3 regions of the Exiguobacterium sp. s46 genome follow, and region 1 is predicted to be linked to each of the others. Evidence: riboswitches for the same ligand, from Rfam matches in the RefSeq annotation. Region 1 holds a riboswitch; each other region holds the start of a gene.
What was found. A riboswitch is a leader RNA that binds a small molecule or an ion and turns the genes downstream of it on or off. The one in region 1 is predicted to bind S-adenosylmethionine.
Positions count from the first base shown of each region.

Region 2: another riboswitch for S-adenosylmethionine. It lies ahead of KNQ08_RS10250 (methionine ABC transporter ATP-binding protein); the one in region 1 lies ahead of KNQ08_RS09255 (methionine ABC transporter ATP-binding protein).
Region 3: another riboswitch for S-adenosylmethionine. It lies ahead of KNQ08_RS14415 (Na+/H+ antiporter NhaC family protein); the one in region 1 lies ahead of KNQ08_RS09255 (methionine ABC transporter ATP-binding protein).

Region 1 is NZ_JACSMY010000001.1:1,770,585-1,776,573, reverse strand. Features, by position in the region: gene KNQ08_RS09275 (class I SAM-dependent methyltransferase) at 314-952, shown strand; gene KNQ08_RS09270 (S-ribosylhomocysteine lyase) at 956-1,420, shown strand; gene KNQ08_RS09265 (PLP-dependent cysteine synthase family protein) at 1,417-2,340, shown strand; gene KNQ08_RS09260 (bifunctional cystathionine gamma-lyase/homocysteine desulfhydrase) at 2,333-3,499, shown strand; SAM riboswitch class I at 3,557-3,661, shown strand; gene KNQ08_RS09255 (methionine ABC transporter ATP-binding protein) at 3,740-4,762, shown strand; gene KNQ08_RS09250 (methionine ABC transporter permease) at 4,759-5,424, shown strand; gene KNQ08_RS09245 (MetQ/NlpA family ABC transporter substrate-binding protein) at 5,457-5,989, shown strand, end outside.
Region 2 is NZ_JACSMY010000001.1:1,970,217-1,976,205, forward strand. Features, by position in the region: gene KNQ08_RS10240 (alpha-glucosidase) at 1-1,323, opposite strand, end outside; gene KNQ08_RS10245 (aminotransferase class I/II-fold pyridoxal phosphate-dependent enzyme) at 1,472-2,659, shown strand; SAM riboswitch class I at 2,722-2,827, shown strand; gene KNQ08_RS10250 (methionine ABC transporter ATP-binding protein) at 2,912-3,925, shown strand; gene KNQ08_RS10255 (methionine ABC transporter permease) at 3,915-4,580, shown strand; gene KNQ08_RS10260 (MetQ/NlpA family ABC transporter substrate-binding protein) at 4,608-5,423, shown strand; gene KNQ08_RS10265 (GNAT family N-acetyltransferase) at 5,483-5,980, opposite strand.
Region 3 is NZ_JACSMY010000003.1:242,358-248,346, reverse strand. Features, by position in the region: gene KNQ08_RS14430 (histidine phosphatase family protein) at 1-513, opposite strand, end outside; gene KNQ08_RS14425 (alpha/beta hydrolase) at 531-1,520, opposite strand; gene KNQ08_RS14420 (metal ABC transporter solute-binding protein, Zn/Mn family) at 1,690-2,703, shown strand; SAM riboswitch class I at 2,773-2,877, shown strand; gene KNQ08_RS14415 (Na+/H+ antiporter NhaC family protein) at 2,959-4,269, shown strand; gene KNQ08_RS14410 (hypothetical protein) at 4,313-4,516, opposite strand; gene KNQ08_RS14405 (aldo/keto reductase) at 4,674-5,486, shown strand; gene KNQ08_RS14400 (hypothetical protein) at 5,612-5,989, opposite strand, start outside.

The sequences.
Region 1 (5,989 bases):
CAATGAACGGGTGGTGGATCGAAAGGACCGATCAGGAAGTGAACGTAAGCTGGCGATCATGTCGAACAGGCGCCGTCCTCCACGCGGAAGAGCGAACAATTCCGAATGGAGCTGGGTTTTCCTTCGTAGCATTTCTAACCACATTATTCGTGTTGTCGGTTCGCCGGCAACGCCTTTTTTTTGTTTTCTGGAAGTTTTTCGAGCCGGTCGCTTGCCAGGATAGAATCTCCTTGCTACAATGCGAATAAGGAAAATTACTTTAATTCATATCCGATTACTCGGAATTAACTGGTGAGATGGAGGACGACAAGGCATGACAGTACGTTTTATGGATGTTTTCACAGAATGGGCATCAACGTATGACGAGACAGTAACCGGACATGATCCGGAGTATAAAGAGGTTTTTCGTCGATACGATGAGATTTTGGATACAGTAGCGGATAAAGCGCAGTCGCCGGTCATTGAATTCGGAGCAGGCACAGGGAACCTGACACAACGTCTTCTGGCACGTCACGACGCCGTACTCGCCGTCGAACCAAGTCCGGAGATGCGGGCAATCCTGACGGAAAAGATTCCGTCGCTTGCTGTACAGGACGGTCACTTCCTCTCGTTCGAAGCGAAGGAAGTAAGCAGTTTTGTTTCGACGTATGCGTTTCATCATTTAACAGATGAGGAAAAGGGAGAAGCAATCGAACTGATGGCATCACATTTACCGGCAGACGGAAAAATCGTCTACGCGGATACGATGTTCGTTTCAGAAGAGGCACGCCTGCAAACGATTCGTGAAGCACGTGCTCAAGGGTTTGATGCGTTAGCGGAAGATCTCGAACGCGAGTTTTACCCGTTGATTCCAGTCATGGAAGAATTGTTTACATCACGGGGATTCACTGTTAAATTTATACAATACAATCACTTCGTCTGGCTCGTAGAAGCCGAGAAAATGGGGGAATAAATCATGGCACTTCAAAAAATGAACGTCGAAAGCTTTAACCTGGATCATACGAAAGTCAAAGCACCTTATATCCGCGTCGCAGGTTATAAAGAAGGTAAAGTCGACCAAGTCGTCAAATACGATATCCGTTTCACGCAACCAAACGTTGAGCAAATGCCGATGCGTGCGATGCATACACTCGAGCACTTACTTGCTGAAAACATCCGCAACTACTCGGATGATGTCATCGATGTCTCGCCGATGGGATGCCAAACAGGTTTTTACATGGCGATGATGAACTTCGACTCGGTCGAAAAAATGAGCGAACTCGTTGAGAAGACGTTGAAAGACGTCCTCGCAGCAGAAGAGATTCCAGCGCAAAACGAAGTCCAATGTGGATTTGCGAGCGCACATGACCTCAAAGGAGCGAAGCACTATGCCGAGAAAATGCTTGCCGGTCGTGATGAATGGGACATCGTCTTCGGATGATCGCGAACAACGTCCGCGACCTCGTCGGAAACACACCACTCTACGAGATCACTTCATTCGATTTGCCTGCTGGTACGCGCATTTTGGCGAAGCTCGAATGGATGAACCCTGGGGGCAGCGTCAAAGACCGCCTTGGCATTCAACTCGTTGATGCAGCAATCGAAAACGGACATGTGACACCAGGCGGTACGATCATCGAGCCGACAGCCGGGAATACCGGCATCGGCTTGGCGCTCGCCGCTAAAAAATACGATCTCAAAGTCATCTGTGTCGTTCCGGAAAAATTCAGTCAGGAAAAGCAGACGTTGATGCGGGCACTCGGCGCAACCGTCGTCAACACGCCGACTGAACTCGATATGCAAGGGGCTATCGACCGGGCAAAAGAACTCGGTCAGGAAATTCCGAACAGTTACGTTCCGTTACAATTTGAAAACGAAGAGAACCCAGTCACGTATCAGCGGACACTCGGTCCTGAGCTGATTGCGGACTTGCCGCACATCGACTGGTTCGTTGCCGGTTGTGGTTCAGGTGGTACGTTCGCCGGAACAGCGGACTTCTTAAAACAACGTCTCGGTACAAAAGCAGCAATCGTCGAACCGGAAGGCTCCGTCTTAAATGGTGGTCCAGCCGGTCCGCATAAGACAGAAGGCATTGGAACAGCAAAATGGCCAAGTCTCGTTCCGCGTGAACTCGTCGACGAGATTCATACGATTTCTGACCGCGATGCATTTGACGCGGTTCATACACTCGCTGCTCGCGAAGGATTACTCGTTGGTAGTTCAGCAGGTGCAGCGCTCGTTGCTGCGCTTGATATCGCAAAGCGTCACCCCGGCAGTACGATCGTCACCGTCTTCGCAGACAGTGCCGAACGCTACTTGAGCCAACAAATCTTTGAAAAGGTGGACGAAACTCATGCGTAAGAAGACAGCATTGATTCATGGAGGAACAGGTGTCGACCGGGCAACAGGAGCCGTCACACCTCCGATCTATCAAACAAGCACATACAAGCAGGATAAAATCGGTCAACTCAAGGACGGATATGAATATTCACGGACAGCGAACCCAACACGGACGAGCATCGAACGATTGATTGCGGATCTCGAAGGTGGCGCACGTGGTTTTGCGTTCGGTTCTGGGATGGCAGCGATCCATGCCGTCTTCCACTTGCTTGAGTCTGGCGACCACATCGTCATGACGGATGACGTCTACGGTGGTACGTTCCGCTTGATGCAACGCGTCTTACCGAAGTTCAACATCGAAGTGACATTCGTCGATACGACGGACCTTGCGGCGACGGAAGCAGCGATCCAAGACAACACGAAGATCGTCTACGTCGAAACACCGACGAACCCTTTGTTGAAAGTTACGGACATCGCAGCAATCGCAACGATCGCCAAGCGTCACGATCTTAAACTCGTCGTCGACAACACGTTCGCGACACCGTATCATCAACAACCACTCGCACTCGGTGCAGACATCGTCTTGCACAGTGCAACAAAATACATCGGCGGACACTCGGACGTCGTCGCTGGACTTGTCGTCGTCAAAGATGATGCGCTCGGCGAAGAGCTGCACTTCATCCAAAACTCGACAGGCGGCGTACTTGGACCGCAAGACAGCTTCTTGCTCGTCCGTGGTCTTCGTACACTCGGTATCCGGATGGATGCGATCGAAGAGACAGCACATGATCTCGTTGCGTTCCTACAAGCGCAAGACATCGTCTCAAACATCTTCTACCCGGGACTTGCATCGCATCCTGGTCACGACATCCAAGCGAAACAAGCGACTGGATTTGGTGGGATGATCAGCTTTGATGTCGGTTCAGCAGCGAACGCAGAAAAACTCGTCGAGGCGACACACTTCTTCACACTTGCTGAAAGTCTTGGTGCCGTCGAGAGTCTGATTTCCGTTCCGGCACGGATGACGCACGCGTCGATCCCAGCAGAACGTCGGGCAGAACTCGGCATCACGGACGGTCTCGTTCGGATTTCAGTTGGACTTGAAGACGCAGAAGATTTGAAAGAAGACTTAACACGTGCTTTCACGTTCCTCGAAAAAGTTTCTGAAAAAACTGTTTGACAACAAAAATAACCCCTGCTAATATTCAGAATATATTCTACAAACTTAATACCGAAACTCTTATCGAGAGTGGTGGAGGGACTGGCCCGATGAAACCCGGCAACCGCGGATCTAATCCGAAGTGGTGCTAATTCCAGCAGACAAAAGTCTGGGAGATGAGAGCAAATGGTTTTGTGTACTGAAAAGTGCGCGCGTTTGCTCTAAAACGCGCGCACTTTTTTTATTTTAGGAGGGACAGTTGTGATTCGTTTACAAGACGTAGGAAAGATTTATCGCTCAAAGCGCGGAGCGGTCGAAGCCGTCGCGAATGTCGATCTGACAATCGAGCGCGGTGAAATTTTTGGAATAATCGGTTATTCCGGAGCAGGGAAATCGACCCTGATCCGATTACTGAATATGCTCGAAGCACCAACGAGTGGTTCGATCCAAATCGATGGTGTTGAGATGACATCACTGAAACCAAAAGAATTACGAGGCGTCCGTAAGAATGTCTCGATGGTCTTTCAGCACTTCAACTTACTATGGTCACGGACGGTTGAAGAGAACATCATGTTCCCACTCGAGCTCGGTGGCTTCCCGAAAGCACACCGCAAGGAACGGGTCGCGGAACTGATCCAACTCGTTGGTTTGGACGGACGCGAAAAAGCCTATCCGTCACAATTATCGGGTGGTCAAAAACAACGTGTCGGTATCGCTCGGGCACTGGCATCGAACCCGGACGTTCTCTTATGTGACGAGGCAACAAGTGCACTCGATCCGAAGACGACGGATTCAATCCTTGAGTTACTCGTCGACATCAATGAAAAACTGAAACTGACGATCGTCTTGATCACACACGAGATGCACGTCATTCAAAAAATCTGTCACCGGGTCGCCGTCATGGAAGCCGGTAAAATCGTCGAGCAAGGACCGGTCGCAGAAGTCTTCCGTCATCCGAAGCAAGCGATGACGAAGGAGTTCGTCAAACAATTGACGTCGCCTTCGGAAAACGAGTTGACGTTCGCGAAACTACGCGAACGGTACCCAACCGGAAAAATCGTTCAGTTGACGTTCGTCGGATCGACAGCGGAAAGCCCGATCCTCGCGGAAGTCATGAAGGATTCACCGGTCCTGTTCAACATCATCGGCGGAAACGTCGGTCAATCACAGGAATGGGCACTCGGTACACTGTTCATTCAGTTGATCGGGGAAACAGAAGCAACACAAGCGGTCATCACGAAGCTTCAAGCCAGTGATGTTGAAGTGGAGGTGGATCACCGATGATTTCATTCTTTGACAACCTAGATTGGGACATGGTGTGGGAAGCGACAGGCAGTACCGTCTATATGACGGCAATCGCTGGGGTTTCGACATTCGTTCTCGGTTTGATCATTGGTTTACTATTGTATGCGACAAACGAAGAGTTATTGTTCAAGAATCGGGCGTTCTATTCAGTGTTGAGCTTGATCGTCAACGTCTTCCGTTCGATTCCGTTCATCATCTTACTGATCTTATTGATTCCATTTACGACAGCGATCGTCGGTTCGTTCCTCGGACCAACGGCAGCATTACCGGCACTGATTTTCGGTGCTGCACCATTTTACGGTCGGATGGTTGAACTCGCGTTACGCGAAGTCGATAAAGGTGTCATCGAGGCAGCTGAATCGATGGGGGCGACGAAGTTTCAAATCATCTATAAAGTCTTAATCCCGGAAGCGTTGCCTGCCATCGTTTCTGGTATCACGGTCACACTCGTCTCACTTGTCGGTTATACGGCAATGGCCGGAGTAGTCGGCGGAGGTGGACTTGGGGACATGGCCTTCATCGAAGGATTCCAGCGTTCTCAAAACGATGTCATCGTCATTGCGACACTCTTAATCTTAGCGATCGTCTTCGTCATCCAAATCATTGGTGACTTGCTGATCCGAGCAATCGATAAACGTTAATTCAAAACTTAATCATATTGGAGGAATCATTCATGAAAGTTTGGAAAAAATTCGTAGGTACTGCCGCTGTATCCGTTTTAGCAATCAGCCTTGCTGCATGTGGCGAAAAATCATCAGGATCAGGTAGCGACGACAAAACACTCGTCGTTGGTGCATCAAACGTACCGCACGCTGAGATTCTTGAGCACGTTAAAAAAGAATACGAAGCAAAAGGTTACAAGCTTGAAATCCAGAAGTTCCAAGATTACGTACTTCCGAATAAAGCACTCGCAGCGAAAGAAATCGATGCGAACTACTTCCAGCACGTACCGTATCTTGAGCAACAAGAGAAAGAAAACAAATCATATAAGTTCGCGAACGCAGGTGGCGTTCACGTTGAACCACTCGGTATCTACTCGAAGAAATACAAGTCACTCGATAAGTTACCAAACGGTGCAACGATCCTGACGAGCTCAAACGTCGCGGAACGCGGTCGTGTCTTGACGTTCCTTCAAAACGAAGGATTGATCAAACTCAAAGACGGTAAAACGACAGATGCACAACTCGGTGATATCGCGGAGAACCC
Region 2 (5,989 bases), 200 kb from region 1:
GGACGATGGATCGGCTTCTGCCTGCGCGACATTGATGTCCGTATAATTCGGGTTGACGGCTAACCATGGTTTCCCACTCGTAAAGCCAGCTGCATGTGTACCGTCCCACTGCATCGGTGTGCGGGAGTTATCACGGGCAAGTAACTGCATCGACGAGAGTACGACCTCTGGATCCTCTCCACCAGCGACGCGCTCCGCGTATCGATTTCGAAAGGCGACGTCTTGATAGAGCGACGGATCCGAGAAGCGAATCCCCGTCATCCCGATCTCTTCTCCTTGATACACGTATGGAATGCCCGGTAACGTATGCAACATCAAACCGAGTAGTTTCGCGCTCTCGACGCGGTACCGTTCACTGCCGAAGCGGGTCACTTGTCGTGTGTGATCATGATTGTTCAAGAACTGTGAATTGACGCCTAGTGGGTATAAGACATCGTACCAGCGTTTCTGAATTTCCTTGAACCGTAAAAGATCCATCGCCTCCATGTCGTCCGCGATCTCGAAGTGAAACAGCGTCCGGAGTTCTTCTCGGTCTTCACTGACATATAACAGCCCGTCTTCTGGACCGACGAACGGAATCTCACCGACTGTAAACAAGTCTTTACCAGCAAGAACATTCGCATGCATCTCCTGCAAAAAGTCATGCACGCCGGGCTGATTTCCAAGGTACGAGAGATCAAACGGATTGGCGACATCTTCAAACGACCGTTTTTTGATCAAGTTGATGACATCCATCCGGAAGCCGTCGATCCCTTGAGCGATCCACCAGTTCATCATATCGTAGATCGCTTGCCTCACAGCTGGGTGCTCCCAGTTTAAGTCGGGCTGTTCTTTGGCGAAGGAATGAAAATAATACTGCCCGCGTTCTTCACTCCACGTCCACGGGCTTGGCGCAAAGTACGAGCGCCAGTTGTTCGGAGGCGTCTCTTTCGTACCATCCTGCCAGATGTACCAGTCATCCTTATCGTTAATCCGCTCTCGCGACTGACGGAACCAGTCATGCTGGTCACTCGTATGGTTCACAACTAAATCGAGAATGACCTTTAATCCTCGGGCATGAGCGGCCGTGATCAACTCCTGGAGATCTCCCATCGTTCCCGCTTTTTCCATGATCTCGTAATAATCGGCAATATCATAGCCGTTATCGACGTCCGGGGAACGATAACACGGATTCAACCACACGACATCGACACCCAGTGAAGCGATGTAATCAAGCTTATCGATGACACCTCGCAAATCACCGATCCCATCCCCGTTCGAATCTTTAAAGCTACGCCAGTAGACTTGATAGACGACTGCCTCTTTCCAGTTAGCTCGCTTCATCTTCCCACTCCTCTCCCTACTCTTTATTCCCGCTCCACTTATCTGTACCTGTTTATCCGACAATTTTTTTGAATTTCGAAAAAGTTCTTTTCTTTTGACTGAATATTCGTTATCCTTGACGACAATACCACGAAGGAGGCATTCATCCATGAAACATTTCGCTCCATCCATCGCCATTGATCGGCTTCCTGCTCCTGTCTTCGCTGAACTCGCGAACCGAATCGGTGCTGTGAAAGCTGCCGGACACGATGTCATCACACTTGGTCAAGGAACACCCGACCAGACGACGCCTGTACATATTCTCGATGCCTTAAAACAAGCCATCGACGAGCCAACGAACCTTCAATATCCACCGTTTCGTGGACATGATTTTCTAAAGCAAGCCGTCGCGCGCTTTTATGCGACTGAATTCGGTGTCACAATCGATCCGGCAACGGAAGTCGCAATTCTCCTCGGCAGTAAAGCCGGCATCGTCGCCTTACCGCAGACGATCGTCAACCCTGGAGAAGGTGTCATCGTTCCGGATCCAGGATACCCGGATTACCTGTCTGGCGCAGCACTTGCTGGCGCATTCCCGATCACGCTTCCGTTACTTGAGAAAAATAACTTCTTACCGGATTACGACTTACTTGATACGACGGACGTCGAGCGTGCCCGGATGTTGTTCCTCAACTACCCGAGTAATCCGACGGGTGCGACCGCGACGGCAGAAGCCTTCGAACAGACAGTCGCTTTCGCCGATGCCCATGATATCTGTGTCGTCCATGACTTAGCATACGGCGGCATCAGTTTCGATGGTCCGACGCGAAGCTTCCTGCAGACGGAAGGGGCAAAAGACGTCGGGATCGAGCTATTCTCACTCTCAAAACGCTTCAACATGTCCGGCTTCCGGATTGCCTTCGCGATCGGAAATCCGTCCGTCATCTCAAGCATCGAAACATACCAAGAACATCTCTACGTCAGTGCCTTCACACCGATTCAGCATGCGGCGACCGTTGCCCTCACGAGTGACCAAACGTGCGTCCGTGAGTTAAGTAGCTTGTATGAAACACGACGCGATGCGTTGTTCGCAAAACTCGATGCGATTGGTTGGAGTGGTCCACGCCCAGGCGGTTCCTTCTTCGTCTGGCTTCCTGTTCCAGAAGGTTACACGTCCCAAAGCTTCACCGATCATCTACTTGACGAAGCACACGTCGCCGTGACCCCGGGATCATTCTTCGGCGAATACGGTGAAGGCTACGTCCGGATTAGCTTGATTGCTGACGTCGAACGTCTAGAAGAAGCCGTCGATCGAATCGGAACGCTCAACCTGTTCCGGACACCTGTTGCGGAATAATTCTGAAAAAACATTTGACAGATGGGAATCATTTCCGTTAAAGTAAATCCCAACAGCATAACTACTTATCGAGAGCGACCGAGGGATTAGGCCCAACGACGTCCGGCAACCACCTGTAAGGAACGGTGCCACATCCTACAGAATGATTTTCATTCTGAGAGATAAGTTACGAAATCTTACACTTTCGTCGCTTTTTTCTGGTTGCTCTGCTACTAGGAAAAAGCGACTTTTTTTGTATGAGGAGATGAGCGGATGATTGAATTCAAACACATTACAAAACGGTTCGTTCGAGACCGGACCCCGATTTTTGCATTACGGGATGTCGATTTGACGATCCAAAAAGGAGAAATCTTCGGAATCATCGGTGAGTCTGGTGCCGGTAAAAGTACGTTGCTTCGCCTGATCAACGGGCTCGAGCATCCAACACAAGGAACCGTCAAGGTCGACGGTGTCTCGCTCGGCGGGATGTCAAAAGCAGATTTACGTCAACTTCGCTTGCGGACAGGAATGATCTTTCAGCATTTCCAATTGATCCAGTCACGCAACGTCGCGGATAACATCGCTTTTGCACTCAAGGCCGCTGGCGTCAAACGTGCAGATTTCCCGGAGCGAATTCGCGAACTCGTCTCGCTCGTCGGACTTGAAGGATTTGAGACGAACTTCCCGAGTCAATTAAGCGGTGGGCAGAAACAGCGCGTCGGGATTGCCCGGGCACTCGCAAACAATCCGACCGTCTTGTTATGTGATGAAGCGACATCCGCTCTTGATCCCGTTACGACACTACAGATTCTTGAACTGCTGAAGGATTTGAATGAACGACTCGGATTGACGATCGTCCTCATCACGCATGAGATTGATGTCGTCAAACAGATTTGCCATCGCGTCGCGGTCATGTCGCAAGGTGAAGTCGTCGAAGTCGCCTCAACCTATGACTTGTTCAGTCAAGCTAAGCATCCGGTGACGCAACATTATGTCGATACGGCATTACAAATCGAATTGCCGGAACGCATCTTACAGGCAACCCCAGGTAAGATCATCCGCTTGCAGTTCACAGGCGAGAAGACCGGTGAAAGTACGTTATCAGAAGCGATCCGCCGTTACGATATCTCAGTCAGCATCTTGCACGGCAAGGTCGACTACATTCAAGACGTCGCCTTCGGTGTCCTGATTGTCAGCTTGACGGGATCATCCGATCAAATCGCTCCTGCCCTTGACTGGCTCGCGACGGAACTTCACGCACTCGAGGTGATTCAGGATGTGGCTTGATCGTATTCAAACGATGTTACCGGAGCTCTTGAAGGCACTCGGCGAGACAGCATGGATGGTTGGTATTTCACTTGCTTTCGCATTGGTCGTCGGGATTCCGCTCGGAATTCTCTTGTTCGTCACCGACCGGGGATTATTTTTTCAAAACCTTGCCGTCCGCCGTGTTCTTGACTTCGTCGTCAACATCGTCCGGTCGCTACCGTTCATCATCTTGCTGGTTGCCCTCATTCCATTAACGAAGTTCTTACTCGACAATACGATCGGTCCGACGGCAGCGTCCGTCAGCCTTAGTGTCGCAGCGATTCCGTTTCTCGCGCGCCTTGTCGAAACATCACTCCGCGAGATTCCGCCTGGTTTGATTGAAGCAGCAGAAGCATGTGGGGCGAAACCCTTGCGGATCATCGTCAGTGTCCTCTTACCGGAAGCACTCCCTGGCATCATTCAGGGCATCACATTAACGACGATCAGCTTAATCGGCTTCTCAGCGATGGCTGGTATCGTCGGCGGCGGTGGTGTCGGTGACCTCGCGATCCGTTTCGGTTACTATCGCTACGATAATCTCATCATGATCGTGACGATCGTCGTGCTCATCGTCATCGTTCAAAGTATTCAAGCACTTGGCAATCAACTGGCGCGAAAAACAGATAAACGCTAATCATACATACAAAGGGAGAGTGGAATCATGAAAAAACGATATGCCTTTTTAGCAACAGCCTTACTTGGTGCAGGAGTCCTCGCGGGATGTGGAGACAGCAGTGCTGATGAAAAAGACAAGACGATCAAGATTGGTGCGACGAGTGGTCCGTATAGCGACATGGTCAAACAAGCGATCCAGCCACAACTCGAAAAGAAAGGCTATAAAGTCGAAATCGTCGAGTTCAGCGATTACATCCAACCGAATATCGCCCTCGGTAGCGGGAACATCGACGCCAACTTGTTCCAACACTCGATCTATCTCAAGACGTTTTCTAAAGAAAAGAACCTCGATTTAAAAGGACTCATCACGGTTCCAACAGCACCGATGGGACTATACAGCAAGACAGCGAAGACACTTGACGACGTCAAGACAGGTGCTGAAGTCGCGACGCCGAATGATCCGACGAACCAAGCACGAGCACTGAACTTACTTGCGGAACAAGGCTGGATTGAACTGAAGCCGGATGTCGATCCACTAACCGTTTCAGAGAAAGATATCGTCAAGAATCCGAAGAAACTCGTCATTAAACCACTCGAGGCGGCTCAATTGCCACGCGCCGTCGAAAGTGTCGACATTTCAGCCGTTCCAGGGAACTTCGCACTTGCTGCGAAATTCGACTTACTTGATGCGTTAGCGCTTGAGACGATGGACGAACAATACCGTAACCTCGTCGCTGTCCAAACGAAAGATGCGGACAAACAAGTCGCAAAAGACTTAAAAGCAGCCGTCGAATCGGACGCTTTCAATACAGTCATCGAAAAATCATTCAAGGGCTTCAGTAAACCTGAATGGGCAAACTGATGTAAAAAACGACCGGAATTCAACGAGATCACCTCTCTTTGAATTCCGGTCGTTTTGTGTTAGAACCGATACCACATCAGTTCTTCATCATGATAGGTATCATCGATTTTCAGCGCCCGCGGTTCAATCGCGTATGATTCAAAACCAAGTGATCGATACAACGCTTTAGCAGCTTCATTCGTCCGGACGACCGAGAGATGGACTTGCTCAATCACAGGATGCTGCTTTAATGTACGTAATGCCTCTTGTACGAGTTGTCGTCCGACCTGTTGCTTTCGGGCGCTTGGCGCGACGTACATCGCAAATAGATTCGCTCGATGTCGCATCTTGAACGGCTCTAAGTTGACGATCGTGACGACACCGACGAGTTCATTTTCATGAAACGCACCGAACGTCATCGACTGTTCGCTTTCAAGACGAGTTGCGTACCGTTCGATGGGTCGATCTTTTTCTGCTTCGTAATCAGAACCGAATGCTTCCGGATGGTTTCGTAAGGCTTCTAACCGCAGTGCTTTGTAAAGAGTTGCATCTTCAACCGTCAATCGACGTATTTTCAACTGCTCCAC
Region 3 (5,989 bases), on a different contig from region 1:
ATAATTCGCACACGCGTTTTTCAAAGGTGTCCGGTAACTAAATGTCGCGTCAATCGATGATAATGCTGCCTTGATCGTATGCGAGTGACAGACGATTAGAATTCGTTTCCCTTCATACATGCGTGTCACTTCCTGTAGCGCCTCGAACACGCGATCCTGGATGGCTTGTTCCGTTTCAAGACCCGGCACAAGCGTCGTATCGTTCGCTTGAACGGCCTCGTAAATCGCTGCGACTGGTTCACCGGAAGCGGCTCCGAATTCGCGTTCGACAAGTCGCTCGTCTGTCGCTGTAATCGTTAAACCAACAGCACGACCGATGATTTCTGCTGTCTCAACGGCACGCGACAAGGGACTTGCTAACAAGACATCCCACTTTTCATTCGATAGATAAGCGGCGCTAAGTTCCGCTTGTCTTCTTCCTGTTGCATTCAACGGGATATCTTCTCTTCCTTGAATCCGTTCGTTTAAGTTCCAATCCGTCTGACCATGCCGCACTAAACAAATTTCAGTCATGTCTCTATCTCCCTCATTTAAGAAATATGACTGATTGTATCATGTTTTCCATTCGGAAGTTGTCGCGGTGGCAACAGTAGCACCTGACAGGTGAAACGTTCAATTCGTTCAAGCAATCGCTCAATCTTTAACGGATTTTCCGTCTGAGCGAAACTGGCAAGTGAGTGGGTGCCATTCGGAAAGGAAAACAAACGAACATCGGCTCCGACATCGGCTCCCTTCTCAACGAAATGCAAAGCTTGAGAAAACGGGACGATCGGATCTTTTTTACCGTGCAAGAGCATGATGGGCGGGGCATCCGATGTTAGGTGCGTGACGGGTGAGACGTGCGTCATCAGCTTGCGCCATTCTTCTCGTCCCCCCTTGTAGAACTTAATGTGGGCAATCCAAGTCTGAATGAAATTAAACAACAAAAAGTTCGTCGGTGGATATAAAGCGATCACACCACTGATCAATGGCATGTGCCGCTCATCGCGCTCACCGACGAAAGCAGATGGGGCAAGTGCCGTCGTCAGCATGAGTGCGGCTCCTGCTGAGTCTCCCCATACCATCATCCGTCCTCTTAGAATGCGAAGATCCTCTGCTTCCTTATTCAAAAAACATAACGCATCCCGTACATCTTCGAGGTTATCCGGAAAATAACTGCCCTCTTCGAACAAACGATACTCAATACTACAGACGGCAACTCCGAGTTCAAGCAGACGGTCGACGATTGGACTAAAGCAGAACATGTCATCGCGCTCTCCACGAACGAATGCACCACCGTGTGCATAGATGGCAACTGGAAACGGTCCTTCTCCCGGTGGATAATAGAGATCGAGCTGTAAGATGCAGTCTCCCACCTGTTTGTAGGTGAGCGTCCGCGGTGCAAGTTGTTTTTCTGTGAGTGGCAAGGCGGGTTCGGTCCATCGAAGCAATGCACCATAATTGTTCCAGATACTCGCTCCCGCTGCTGCCGTCGTCAATAACGCAGCTCCCCCCATTAGCCATGCAGTTTCACGTTTCACTTGATCACCTCCAAAAGACGTGCCAGTTTCTTCACTTTATTATCCTTCTACCCCGTTTTAAAAGAAGTCGAACGTCTCGGTATTCGTACTTGACGCTTCACCAGCGTTCCGCTATAGTGAGAAAGTCCAAATCGGAATAGTTACGTTTTAATAATGGAGGTATCATATAATGAAAAAAATCATTCCCGCTTTAACAGTCGCTTTCGCAAGTGCAAGTGTTCTCGCTGCTTGCGGTTCGAATACCGATTCATCGACTTCAGATAAAACCCAGACAGAAGTCTATGCATCAACGTTCGCGACGGCTGCTATTGCCCGCGAAATCGGAGGGGATCAAGTCAACGTCAAGATGATCGTCCCACCTGGAGCAGACCCCCACTCTTACGAGCCGACGTCAAAACAACTCACCGAGATTGCTAAGGGCGACTTGTTCCTCTTAACCGGTACGACGCTCGAGCCGTATTCGAAAAAAATCCAGGAGAGTCTAAAAGGCACGGATGTCCGCTTCGTCGAGACGAGTAAGGACGTCAACTTGCTAGAATCGGATGCTACACTTCATGCACATGAAGAAGAGGAGCATAGTGAAGACGAACATGCCCACGAAGAAGAAGGGCACGATGATCATGCAACGGATGAACATGCGCATGAAGAAGAGGGTCATGACCATGGAAAATACGATCCACACGTCTGGCTCGATCCTGTCAACGCAAAAGCAATGGCACGCTCGATTACAACTGCTTTATCAAAAGAAGTACCAAAAGACAAAGCAACATTCGAGAAAAACTTAAAAGCGTTCGATCAGCAAGCTGATGAATTGGACGAACAATTTAAACAAGCTGTCGCTGATGGATCGAAAAAAGAACTTCTCGTTACGCATGCCGCTTACGGTTACCTCGCAGAACGATATGGTTTCACACAACTGCCGATTGCGGGAATTTCTCCTTCCGATGAACCGTCACAAAAGCAACTGGCCGCTTTAGTGAAAGAAGCACGGATGCATGATTTGAAATACGTCGCGTTCGAAGAGACGGTCTCACCAAAGGTCGCACGTGTCATCCAAAAAGAAATCGGAGCTGAATCCGTGACGATTCATAATCTAGAGTCGGTCACGAAAGCGCAACAAAACAGCTCTTATTTCAAGTTGATGGAAGAAAACGTCCAAACATTGAAAAAGGCACTTCAGTAAAGTACAGTTGACACGCGTTACTCAATGCGGTACGGTAAGAAACGTGTTTTACAACAATTGAATGACTTCTTTTTATCGCGAGAAACGGAGGGACTGGCCCAATGATGTTTCGGCAGCGGACGATTTGATTCGTACTGTGCCAAATCCAGCAAGCGAAAGCTTGAGAGATAAGAAGAGCGTCTTTATTTCATAAAGACCTCCTTCTTTCTTGCGAAGGGGTCTTTTTTTGTATCTTTGAGAAACGAGGTGTCAACAATGAATGAAACGATCACGCCTAACAAATGGGCACTGCTTCCCCTCGTCGTATTCCTAGTTCTCTTCATCGGAGCCGGGATCTTCTATGACGACTTTTACAAATTTCCGATCCTTATCGCCGCACTGATCGCTTTGATTTTTGCTGCAATCACGACGAAAGGATCCATCAATCAAACGGTCGAACGAATCGCAACGGGTGCCGGAAATCCTGATATCATGATCATGGTCTTCATCTTCTTACTAGCCGGTACGTTTTCTGGAACAGCAGAAGCAATCGGCGCCATCGATGCGACCGTTAATGCTGCTTTGACGTTCCTACCTCCGTCGCTCCTCATGAGTGGTCTGTTCATCATCGCTGCCTTCATCTCAATGGCAATGGGGACATCGACTGGAACGATTGCTGCACTCGCGCCAATCGCCTTCGGTATTCATGAAGCGACAGGCATCAACGTTGCGATCGCAGCGGCTGCTGTCGTTGGTGGATCGATGTTCGGCGATAACTTGTCGTTCATCTCGGATACGACGATTGCCGCCGTCCGGACCCAAAAAACGAACATGCGCGATAAATTCCGGACGAACTTCATGATCGTCCTACCGGCTGCTATTTTGACGGTCATCCTACTCGCATTCGTTTCTGGTTCTGGTGACGTCGTCGAAGCAAAAGCATTTGAATTCTACAAGTTGATTCCATATCTCGCTGTCATCGTCCTTGCACTATTTGGCGTCAATGTCATTCTTGTCTTAATTGGTGGTACGTTACTCACCGGCATCATCGGTATGATTGATGGTAGTTTCGGCTTGAGTGGCTTCGTCCTCTCGATGTCTGAAGGAATGATGGGCATGGCGGAGATCTCCATTTTGACGCTCCTCATGGGTGGTCTCGTCAGCTTGATTACGTTCAACGGTGGAATCGCCTTCTTAAAAGAGACGCTGACACGCAAGATTTCACAGCGTCGTGGTGCCGAATTCAGTATGGCGGCACTCGTTAGTGCAACGAATCTCGCGACTGCAAACAATACGATCTCGATTCTCGTCGCTGGACCACTGGCAGCTGAAATCGCCGATACGTATGAAGTCGATCGAAAAAAATCGGCGAGTATCCTTGATATCTTCTCTTGTGGTATTCAAGGCATCATTCCGTATGGAGCACAACTATTGATCGCAGCAGAATTGACGAAAACGGCTTCACCGGAACTGATTCCGTATCTGTTCTATCCGTTCCTCCTCTTCGTCTGTGGATCAATTGCCATCTTCTTCGGCTTACCACGCATGAAGAAGACAGCGACGAAGCAAGAAAAAATTTCTTCGTAACCATAAAACAGGTCCAATCGCGTCGACGATTGGACCTGTTTTATTATTTATTCTGCTTCGCTTGTCGTTCTAAGATTAAGTAAGCGATTGCCGGAAGCGGGAACTGAACGAGTCCAGCGCCTCCCCACACCCATGGATTACGTCCTGACTTTCGCGCACTAAGAAACAGACCCACTGCCTGCGTTACTAACAAGGCGCCAATGCTAAGCCAAGTACATTTGGATAGCTTTTTATTCTTTTGAGCCATCTTTTCTCCCCCTCTTTTAACACACGATTAAATCTCACGATTCTTTTCTATTTTACCTTATTTCATTCCTCCATGAGCATGGAAACGGACGTCTTCGTTCGTTCATGCTAAACTAAACGAGCAAATCTAAACTACGTTTTATGAGGAGGAGTAACACATGCAATACGCAAAACTTTCAAACGGTATTACGATTCCCCAAATCGGATTCGGTGTCTGGCAAGTAGATGAAGAGACAGAAGCACCTGCTGCTGTCGCTGAAGCATTACGTGTCGGCTATCGTCATATCGATACGGCTGCTGTCTACAAAAACGAGCGCGGTGTCGCAAAAGGAATCAAGGAAAGCGGCGTGAAACGTGAGGATCTCTTCTTAACGTCAAAAGTCTGGAACGATGATATTCGTGCCGGTCGGACGAAGGAAGCATTCGCAGAATCGCTCGAACGTCTCGAAACAGATTATCTTGACCTCTATCTTATCCACTGGCCGGTCGAAGGCTATATCGAAGCGTGGAAAGCAATGGTTGAACTGTATGAAGCAGGCAAGATCAAAGCGATCGGTGTCTCGAACTTCAAAGAACATCACCTCGATACATTGGCAGAAGAGGGCTTGATGGCACCAATGATCAACCAAGTCGAGTTGCATCCACAATTACCGCAACACGAACTGCACGAATACTTGCAAGATCACAACATTCAAGTCGAAGCATGGAGCCCACTCATGCAAGGGAAATTCCTCGAAATCAACGATTTCAAGGAAATCGCAGAGAAACACGGCAAGACACCTTCACAAGTCGTCTTACGTTGGCATCTCGACAACGGCATCGTCGCTCTTCCAAAATCCGTTACACCAGAACGCATTGCGGAAAACTTCGACGTCTTTGATTTCCAACTCGATGCCGATGATCTTGAGAAAATTGATCGTCTGGCAACGGATGTCCGCCTCGGACCGGATCCGGACGAAATCGATTTTTAATCTGACGATTCACGTAAAAGAGAACGTCTTCCATATGAAGACGTCTTGATTCATCTGAACGACGAGAGACCCGTTTCCAGTCTACGACTTGGAAGCGGGTCTCTTTTTTTTATGATTTAAGCTGTTCAGACATAATAAATTAAAATCGTATCTTCCGCTTCTTCTGCCTTTTGAAAATAGGCACGTAAATCGGCGAACTGTTCCCAGATATCCTCGAATTCGCCCGGTGTTCCGGCTTCATCATGAATCGAAGCGAGTGCCCGTTGATCAAAATTCCGCATCACCTCAGCCGAGATGATGAGGAGTGGCAAGGGCAGAATACCGACAATCGCCGCTTTCTCCTCATTGACGATCAACTCTTCGCCAACGATCGCTCGTCCCAGGTTGTAATGTGTGTCTTGATCAATATAGATATCGATTTGATTCATCAAATGATAGATGGCGTTCGTCTGTTCGAGGGCGAACAATTGTTCATGATCGGGTTGTGTCTCATGAATGAATAA